DNA from 3 places in the Bacillus sp. ISL-77 genome. Region 2 is predicted to be linked to each of the others. Evidence: predicted binding sites of a transcription regulator. Region 2 holds the regulator's gene; each other region holds the start of a gene.

Region 1 (3,256 bases), on a different contig from region 2:
CGCCTCTACTTCATCAATAGCCAACTTACCTTGATCGTCCAGATAATAACCAAAAGGAGCACGGCCTCCATTACGGGAACCTTCCTCATGCTTTCTAGCCATCCCCATATAAGTTCTCTCTGCCAGCTGCTCTCGTTCAAATTGGGCAAGAGAAGCAAAGATATTGATTAACAGTTTGCCTTGGGCTGTTGTCGTGTCATAGGGCTCTGTGACGCTTTTAAAGGCAACCTTATTTTTTTCGAAAGTGTTTAGAAGAATATTGATATCCGAAACATTTCTGGATAGACGGTCTAATTTGTAAACCAATACCACATCGAAATGAGGAATATCTGATAATAACGACTGCAGCTGGGGGCGCTCCATGTCCTTGGCTGATCTGCCTTCCTCAACATATTCCTTGTAAATTGTCCAGCCTTGAGAAAAGCAGAAGGCTCTCATTTTGTCTAATTGCGCAGCAAGAGAATATCCTTCTTTTGACTGTTCCTCAGTTGAAACCCTGGGGTATAATGCTGCTTTCATGTTGTCTCACCTCCATCAACCATTATAAAACTAAAATAAAAGGTCAGTACGTGTTAATTATTGGTTACCTCGTTATTAACTACTTGCATTAAACGATTTCCGAATATATTCAATTCAAGTAAATGCTCTAAATAATTCGCATCGATGACCATTCGATTAATGTTATAAGGATCAACATTAAAAAAATTTAGTTGTTTCTTTATGGCCTTTAAATTGATGGCAAAATCATTTGGATAGGAGGGATGAAGAAACAATTCCATTACATGTGCATCTGAGTCACTATTTTGGAATTCCGACATGGGTAAAAACTCAAATTCATCGTCAATAGGAAAAAGATGCATTTTCTTGCCCCAGTTCACTTCACCACGATTCACCTCAATACAATACCAACGAGGAATAGGGTGACCTTCATCAACATCAAAATAGACCTTGTTTTTTCTTTTTACTTTAGTGGAGAAATATTGCTTGATTTCATTTGATGAGAATAAATCTTCTAACAAAGGATAAGTTTCCATTTCATATTGCTCCTTTTCCTCAGCAATCTTTGTAGGTGGGATAGGTAGATTAGGTAAACGAACATCTATTTTAGATTGAAGAATCCGTCGTTTGATTTGTTCCACTCTCTTTTTTGCTAATGATTCCGGAACTTTAAATACCATTTGTATCAACTTAATAATCTGATACTCGAAGGGCGGGAGTTCAAGCTCCTTAAGCATGAAGAAGGGGATAGCAGCATAAAGTTGAAATCGATTTGCCTGAGCTTCCTGCAGCTCCCTAAATTTTTTACTCATATTCTTGGTTTGGTCCCCACAATGTAAGATGGGATGACCTAGTTCATGAAAGAAGATCTTTCTTTGATTTTCTTCAGTTTCGTCAGGATCCAAAAAAATTACGGAAAAATCATCTTCCCAAATCGCCCGTTGCGGACCATTATTTGAAAAGTCTAATTCTATTTGAAAGAGATTTGCTACATTTCGAATAGCTAAATCAGAAGGAGTTATTATATTTCTCTCCATGAACATTTTTTCTATTTTCCGTTCGGTTTCAGTGAGAGTATATCCACTTAGCACTGTACATTCCTCCAAAACTAATCAATTATATTGTTATTATACGAATATATGTTCGATTTTACAATAAAAAGAAAATGTCCATATTATGGACATTTAAAAATAGAATTACTGAAATCATATTTATTAATTTATTCACTGAATACTTTTAAAAAATTCATCAACGTTATCAACTTTTGAAACTAAATTTGGAATATCTTTAAAAGAAAGATTTGTTATGCAACTTCTCAAATAGTATGTTTTCTCATTGGTATTTTTGTTCGTTCTGTACCCCAACTTTGCATTAATAAAACCGGTTTGTTCAACGATTGGATTCTCTGATAAGAATTTAGCAATTTCATTCGATTTTACTGTGTAAAGTGTAGTGTCTTCTTGTTTATTATAATATTGTCCGATCAAATATCCAACAATAGAACTACCTTGCATTAGTATAGAGGACACAAAAAAATCACTTATTGGATTGCCTTTGTCAACTGAATATACATCAGTTGATAGTTTCATTAATTTTTTATATGAATCAGAATTAGGAAGGACTATCCTAATTCCCTCAAAGTCTTCATAGGAACCTAACGATTCAATTTCTTCTGGAGAATAATACACCCGTTTTTCCTCTTGTGTAGCAATGTCAGTTGCTGCTGATTCTTGTACCAATTGGTTTTGCATAACATTCTCAAATTTTTCACTAATTAATTCAGATAAAGCTTCGTGGATACTTTTTTGGATTAGAGGCCGAGCAGTATTAATAAATTGCTGCGTAACTTTAAATTTAAAACGTTCTTTTATGACAAATCTAATGAAATCGTCATTAGGAGTATCGAAAATCTCCTTAATTACTGACTTAAAAGATTGAGAGTAAATAAGTGATTCGGCCATAATTTTTATGCTTTCATAGTCGTAAAGGTTTTTAGAAAACTTAATCAAATTGTTAAAATCTTCATCAGTATAGTTTGTAATATTAAAAACAAAAAACGGCTTGGGATCCATTATATTTGCGTCATTTAGATCTGTAAAAAAATGATACTCTACTCCGTTTGTTAAGATACCTAGTCGAACGCTAGGAAAAGTACTAAAATATCTACTAAGTTGTGGAGCGCTTTTTGTAATTTTATTGTTTACAGATTTAGCTTCAACAAAAATTTTGGGTGCACCATTTATAGAAATAGCATAGTCAACTTTTTCATTCTTTTTATGGAAATCCGCTGTGAATTCTGGTGTTACTTCTTGAGGGCTATATATATCGTATCCAAGTCCCCTGAGGAGAGGTAAGATTAAAAACTGTTTCGTTGATTCCTCATTTTTAATTAAATCTTTGTTGTCATTAACAACTTTGTTTAATGTGTCTAACGTTTCAATAAGATTCACTTTTTGTGTTCTCCTTCGCCCCTAATTAATTTTTACATTATCATTATGTAATCCCATGTTCGTGTGAAAAAAGTCCTTATGTTTTTCCAAAATAAAAAGACACCTAGCCAAAAAAATATAAGTCTTGGTGTCTTTTTATTTATCTTCGTTGCGTTCTTTAGTCATTTTCCTCTTTTTCAGTTCCCGGAAAATTTCAAGTTGGATTTCTAAATGTTCTTTTTCTTCATCAGTTAAATTGTCAAAATCATGGAAGGCGGTGTTGATTTCTTCGTTTTTCTTTTTTTTACCTGCACCAATATAGCCAGCTT
Region 2 (3,256 bases):
CAAGAAACGCGTCCATAAAGTATAGGTCATTGGCGCTGCACCCATCGGCATTCCTGGATGTCCTGAGTTTGCTTTTTCGATCGCATCAATGGAAAGCGTTCGAATGGAGGTAACAGATAAATCATCAATAGTATTAAACATGAATTACATCCTTTCCTAATCACAAGGTTACTTTATACATTTCAATTTTATATTGCTACCGTTTTTTATTCAACAAATAGCATAATAATAAGAAACAAAAATCACTATTTTTTTTATTTTTACACAAAAATAGTCAGTATATGTAAAATAGGAATACAAAAAATGTATTCCTGAACTTTTAGTGAAGTGTATTTTTTTTCCTAGCCTTGATTTTTTCCGGTGTAACGTCATTTCCTTCCGGATCAATAAACTTGGTGTTGGTAAGGGTATCAAGCATATTCGAACGAAAAGTAGCCAAATATTCACTTCTTAATTTAGTTTGCTCTTTCGCTTCTGTTTCAGTCAATCCCGTTGCTTTTGCTTTTCGTGCCAGCTCATTAATTCTAGCCATCTTTTCTTTTGAAAGCATTCAAAGACCTTCCTTTCAAACTATTTACATGACACCTGATTTTACTAAAAAAAAAACCTAATGACAAGGCAAAAGGTCTACTCTTCTTGTGATTCAATATATTCCTGGAATCTTCTATGAACCGTGGCTTTAGAAATGTTATAGCCAAAACCTCTAAGTGTAGCAGCTATTTCTGAAAAAATTAATCCATTTTTTCTTAACCGGACAATTTCTCCAATTGGAACTTCAATTTTCTCTCGTCCAGAGGATTCTCCGAGATTTTTTAAGTTTTTTTCTGGTTTATATCCATTCTGGACTGCTCGCTTCATTCCACGTTTGATTTTTGCATTATGTAGTTTACGTTGGTACTCTTCAACCATACTTACGATGTTCAAAACCATGGAATCCGATTCTGAAAGCTGTAATTCTCCACTATGGGAGATACTATAAAGTTTAATATTTTCTTTTAAAATGCAATGCAAGAGCGCAATTTTGGCGTTACCTCTACCGAGTCGTGTTTCATCCTGAATTAAGAGGGCTTGTACATGCTTTTCTCTAATTCGTTCTAATAATTGAAAAATCCCCTCACGATTAAAATCATAGCCACTAGCCTTTTCTTTAATTACCCTATCAATCTCAAAGTGATAGGTGTTAGCTAGTTGCGTTAATTCCTCTTCCTGACGCTTTAACGAAGATTCTTGTGTTTCCTTATTTGTGCTGACACGGCAGTATATAATTGCTTTCATAAAAGTTCCTTTCTATTCACTAACGGCGCTAGCAAATTCATTCGTAGATGAGACTTCTTTACTCACCGGAATGATAATTTCTTCACCTGGAAATATTTGATCATCATCTAATTCATTATGCTTTTTTATCCAAGCAACAAACTCCTTGTTTGATAATGAATGTTGACCCGAAAATTGATCAGAGATTTTCCATAGTGAATCTCCTTCTGTGATTGTAACCTTTAAAAAATTATCTTGCGCGTTGGAATGATGTTGGAATGATAATATGATTGAAAGTGAACAACTTAAAATAATAAGAGTAATAGCATAGGAGTATTTGTTCCATAATTTTTTCATAAATAACACCTCTATAAGAATGTATGTTCGATTTATTATTTTCATTATAAATCGAACATTTGTTTGTTGTCAACCATATTTTCGAACTTATGTTTGTATAAAAAATACGAACATGTTATAATAAAGTCAACATTAACCAGGCGAGGTGGATTTTATCATGGCTAAAATATCAAAGAGGCAGCAAGATATCTTAGACTTCATTAAAAGTGAGGTTAAGAGTAAAGGATATCCCCCTTCAGTAAGGGAAATTGGAGAAGCGGTTGGACTCGCATCCAGTTCTACTGTTCACGGACATCTAGCAAGATTGGAAAGCAAAGGACTTATTAGACGGGATCCCACAAAACCAAGAGCAATTGAAATATTAGAAGCAGATGTTGCTGCACATATACCAAGAAATACAGTTGTCAATGTTCCAGTGGTTGGGAAAGTAACGGCAGGACTCCCAATTACAGCGATTGAAAATGTGGAAGAGTATTTTCCGCTTCCAGAAAGTCTTGCACCTGCAGATGAACAAGTTTTCATGTTAGAAATCATGGGTGAGAGTATGATAGAAGCTGGGATCCTAGACGGGGACTATGTAATTGTGAAACAGCAGCCAACCGCTAATAACGGGGATATTGTTGTAGCAATGACCGAGGAAGATGAAGCCACCTGTAAAAGATTTTTCAAAGAAAAAGATTACATACGCCTGCAGCCGGAAAATTCTACAATGGACCCTATTATATTAAGGAATGTTTCGATTTTAGGTAAAGTTATTGGGGTTTACCGACATATTCATTAAGTTTAAGAGAGTTGGCATATACGTGCCGACTCTTTTTTTGTTGTGCTAATCAACCTAAAGCTGAAGGAATTACAGAATCCGGGGTAGAGTGGGTCTACGCGATCTTTCTAGAAGAATCTCTACGAGTTGGGGCACGTAGTGACGGCCTACGTTACCGTTCCAGAAGAATCTCTACGAGTTGGGGCACGTAGAGGGGGCCTACGTTACCGTTCTAGATGAATTTCTACGAGTTGGGGCACGTAGAGAGGGCCTACGTGACCGTTCTAGATGAATTTCTACGAGTTGGGGCACGTAGAGACGACCTACGTGACCTTTCCAGAACAATTTCACAGAGTTGGGGCACGTAGAGACGACCTACGTGACCGTTCCAGAAGAATCTCTACGAGTTGGGGCACGTAGTGACGGCCTATGTGTCCGTTCTAGATGAATCTCTACGAGTTGGGGCACGTAGTGACGGCCTACGTGACCGTTCTAGATGAATCTCTACGAGTTGGGGCACGTAGATGGAGCCTACGTGACCGTTCCAGAACAATTTCACAGAGTTGGGGCACGTAGTGACGGCCTACGTGACCGTTCCAGAAGAATTCCTACGAGTTGGGTCACGTAGAGACGACCTACGTGACCTTTCCAGTACAATTTCACAGAGTTGAGGCACGTAGAGACGACCTACGTGACCTTTCCGGAAGAATTCCTACGAGTTGGGTCACGTAGAGGGGTCCTACGTGACCGTTCCAGTACAATTTCACAGAGTTGGGGCGCGTAGTGGCTTTCCTACGGGACCGTTCAAAAGGAATAACAATGAGGTCGTGTACTGTTGTCTCTATGACAGATGAGCTTCATTAATACTCAAACTAAAAAGGAGCA
Region 3 (3,256 bases), on a different contig from region 2:
TCATAAACTGTTTTATAATAAATGGATATTTTATTTCGTTCTGTTGGTTAGTTCAATTGTTTATTTTGTGAACCTTACTACGGCTGGAGTTGTTGGGTTACACCAGATTCATGAGTATCCTACCTTTCCTGCCCATTATATTCCAATTTATGGCGCGTTGAATATAACATTTTATGTCAATATTATTCTTGTTTTTGTTCATACCTTTTTCCTGCTATTTATTTGTCAAAAAATTTCGGATGGAAAAATAAAGAAGTTCTTCCGCTCGCTTGTTTTTGCCTCATTATTTATTTTTGTGAACGGGATTTTGAGCGGGTTTTTGGTGTTTCCTCTATTCTTCTCAATCTTAAATTCGTTCTTTGCTGCAATCGTTTTATTTACATCGTATTTTACTTTGCAAAATGCAACGATTGAAAAAATCAATCAGGAATTAAAAGAAGAAAGAAGCTTTTTGGAAATTATTTTAAATATTAATCCGAATTATATTTATGTGAAAGACAGCAACGATCATCTCGTGATCGTGAATGAAGCCATCGCCAAGCTTTACAATAGAAGCCCGGACGAGATGTTTGGTGTAAACGAAAATCATTTCAAAAAGGAATTTCTCCTAAAAGAGGATCAGAATTCATCGAAGGAAACAGTCATCAACTGCAATGGGGACCTGCGAACGGTTGAATGGCAATTTTTGCCGATTTATTTCAAAGGTAATCATAACCATACTCTTTGTCTTGGCACTGATATCACGAAAAGAAAAAAAGAGGAAGAAATGCTGGTAAAGTCCGAAAATTTACGAGTACTTGGTGAAATGGCTGCGGGAATTGCCCACGAAATAAGAAATCCACTTACGTCGATTAAAGGTTTCATTAAATTACTCGATCAAAGCGTGTTCGATTCCAAAGAAAAATATTATTTGTCGATTATGACTGATGAAATTGACCGGATCAATGATGTGGTTGGGGAATTGCTATTTATTGCTAAGCCTCAGGCTTCTATTCAAAAAAATAACAAAGTAAATATCGAAAAAGTGATACAGGACGTGAAAATGTTACTGGATACGACAGCGTTGCTTATCCAAGCATCTATCGATATTCAAACGAATGGTTTATTACAAACTTCAGTTATCGAAGAAAAACAGGTAAAACAAGTATTAATTAATATTCTTAAAAATTCGTTAGAAGCTGTGTCAAAGGACGGAAGGATTAGAATTAAATCCGAAAAAATCCCAGGAAACCGAATAAGAATACGAGTGATTGATAACGGTGGCGGCATTCCGAAGTCGATGTTACAGAAATTAGGAGAACCCTTTTATACGACAAAAGAGCGCGGGACAGGTTTAGGCCTCACTGTTTGCTTTAAAATTATCAGAGAAAATCATGGCGATATCCTTATTAGAAGTAAAGAAGGATTCGGATCGATTGTGGATATTATTTTTCCAGAATAGTATTGAGCATATCGGTTTCTCCAACAATTAATCAAGAAAGTTTGGTCCATCACGACCGCACTGTGAATTTTTCACTCGTGCGGTTTTTTGTATCACTCTGCTAAATACTCATATACCGTATCATTCACAATCTCGTATAAATCTGCAGTTGGTTCCTCTGCTTTCGTTTGAAGGATTTGATTGCTTAGCTTCTCCAAATCGTTGTCTCCAATAGGCATTGTCCCCGTCTCATAATACTGTTTAAAACAATTTTTGATCATCTTAGCCACCAATTTTTTATCCATAAACATGCACCTCACTATCCATTATATCATGTTTTCCTCGACTTCCATAAAGGAACGGTGTCAAAAAATTTCCATTGAATACGAACGCATATTCGCTTATGATAATGAATATAATAAAAAAGAACGAATGTTCGATATTCTGATTGTGAGGGAAAGCCATGGTGGATTACAGTGCACTGCCGCAAAATAAAATTTTATGTGTGGACATGAAGAGCTTTTATGCCAGTTGTTCGGCTGTCATGCGGGGCCTTGACCCTATGGAGTGTTATTTAGCGGTTGTCGGTCAAAAAGAGCGGCAGGGAAGTATTGTCCTTGCTGCTTCGCCGCGTATGAAAAAAGAATTTGGCATCAAAACGGGTTCCCGGATGTTTGAGATTCCACAAGACCCCAGGATTGAAATTGTTGAGCCAAAAATGGCAACGTATTTGCGGATTGCCACGGAAATTTCTCGTGTCTTTAACCGCTATGTTCCAAAAGAAGCGATTCATGTCTATAGCGTCGATGAAAGCTTTATTAAAGTGGATGGTGCCATTCATTTGTGGGGGGATGCTTACACGATTGCCAAAAAAATAAAGGATGATATTGAGCGGGAGTTTCAACTGCCGTGTGCCGTTGGAATTGGCCCTAACATGTTACTGGCAAAGCTATGTCTTGATCTTGATGCCAAGAAAAGCGGAGTGGCTGAGTGGACATATGAAGATGTTCAGACAAAGCTTTGGAATGTGTCACCGCTTAGGGAAATGTGGGGGATCGGCAGACGTGTCGAAAAAACATTAAATGGGATGGGGATTTTCACTGTCGGTCAGCTAGCCCGTTATGATTTAGAAAAGCTGGAAAAGAAATTTGGTATCATGGGAAACCAGCTTTATCATCATGCCTGGGGAGTTGACCTTTCTGATTTGGGTGCACCGCTTATCCAAGGACAAATCAGCTTTGGAAAAAGTCAAATTTTGTTAAGGGACTATAAAGAGGAAGCGGAAATTAAGACGGTCATTTTAGAAATGTGTGAGGAAGTAGCAAGGCGGGCAAGGACGCATCGAAAAGCAGGGAGAACGATAAGTCTCGGAGTCGGCTACAGCCAGGATGAATTTGGCGGCGGTTTTCATCGCTCTAGAAGCATCGGCCAGCCAACGAATGTGACGATGGAACTGTACCGTGTGTGTCTGGAATTATTTCATGAGCATTACACTGGAAAGACGGTACGGCAGATCTCGATTGCGATCAGCAATATTGTTGATGACCGAGAGCTGCAGCTTGATCTTTTCGACATGGGTGCCTATAAGAGGCGAGAGCTCGGCTATGTGGTTGATACGGTTCGCAGACGCTTTGGTTCAGGTTCCTTGTTGCGCGCGGTTTCCTATACAGTTGCTGGAACGGCTAAGCATCGGGCTACACTTGTTGGTGGACATAAAAGATAAATGCGGAAGCGCCCGTTTAGCGGCGTTAAAGCTAGACAGTAGTCAAATAATTAAGACTGAATACTGAGAAAGAAGGAGAGGCGGATGATTCGCGACCGTGGAAGGATCAAATG

What was found. The regulator LexA, encoded in region 2, represses DNA repair genes until DNA is damaged. The targets are predictions, from matches to a motif close to CGAACATATGTTCG.
Region 1: J7E77_RS21845 (ImmA/IrrE family metallo-endopeptidase) is a predicted target of LexA. The motif match lies at 1,631-1,644, and genes of this name have one in related genera.
Region 3: J7E77_RS28795 (Y-family DNA polymerase) is a predicted target of LexA. The motif match lies at 1,807-1,820, and genes of this name have one in related genera.

What each region holds. Positions count from the first base shown of each region.
Region 1 covers NZ_JAGGQY010000051.1:243,051-246,306, reverse strand. The annotation lists gene J7E77_RS21850 (recombinase family protein) at 1-519, opposite strand, end outside; gene J7E77_RS21845 (ImmA/IrrE family metallo-endopeptidase) at 573-1,589, opposite strand; gene J7E77_RS21840 (type I restriction endonuclease) at 1,722-2,948, opposite strand; gene J7E77_RS31270 (helix-turn-helix domain-containing protein) at 3,084-3,256, opposite strand, start outside.
Region 2 covers NZ_JAGGQY010000041.1:14,343-17,598, forward strand. The annotation lists gene tkt (transketolase) at 1-141, opposite strand, end outside; gene J7E77_RS17390 (DUF896 domain-containing protein) at 320-550, opposite strand; gene J7E77_RS17395 (YneB family resolvase-like protein) at 628-1,275, opposite strand; gene yneA (cell division suppressor protein YneA) at 1,288-1,611, opposite strand; gene lexA (transcriptional repressor LexA) at 1,769-2,392, shown strand.
Region 3 covers NZ_JAGGQY010000094.1:7,259-10,514, forward strand. The annotation lists gene J7E77_RS28785 (ATP-binding protein) at 1-1,441, shown strand, start outside; gene J7E77_RS28790 (YqzH family protein) at 1,534-1,725, opposite strand; gene J7E77_RS28795 (Y-family DNA polymerase) at 1,884-3,143, shown strand; gene J7E77_RS28800 (YolD-like family protein) at 3,228-3,256, shown strand, end outside.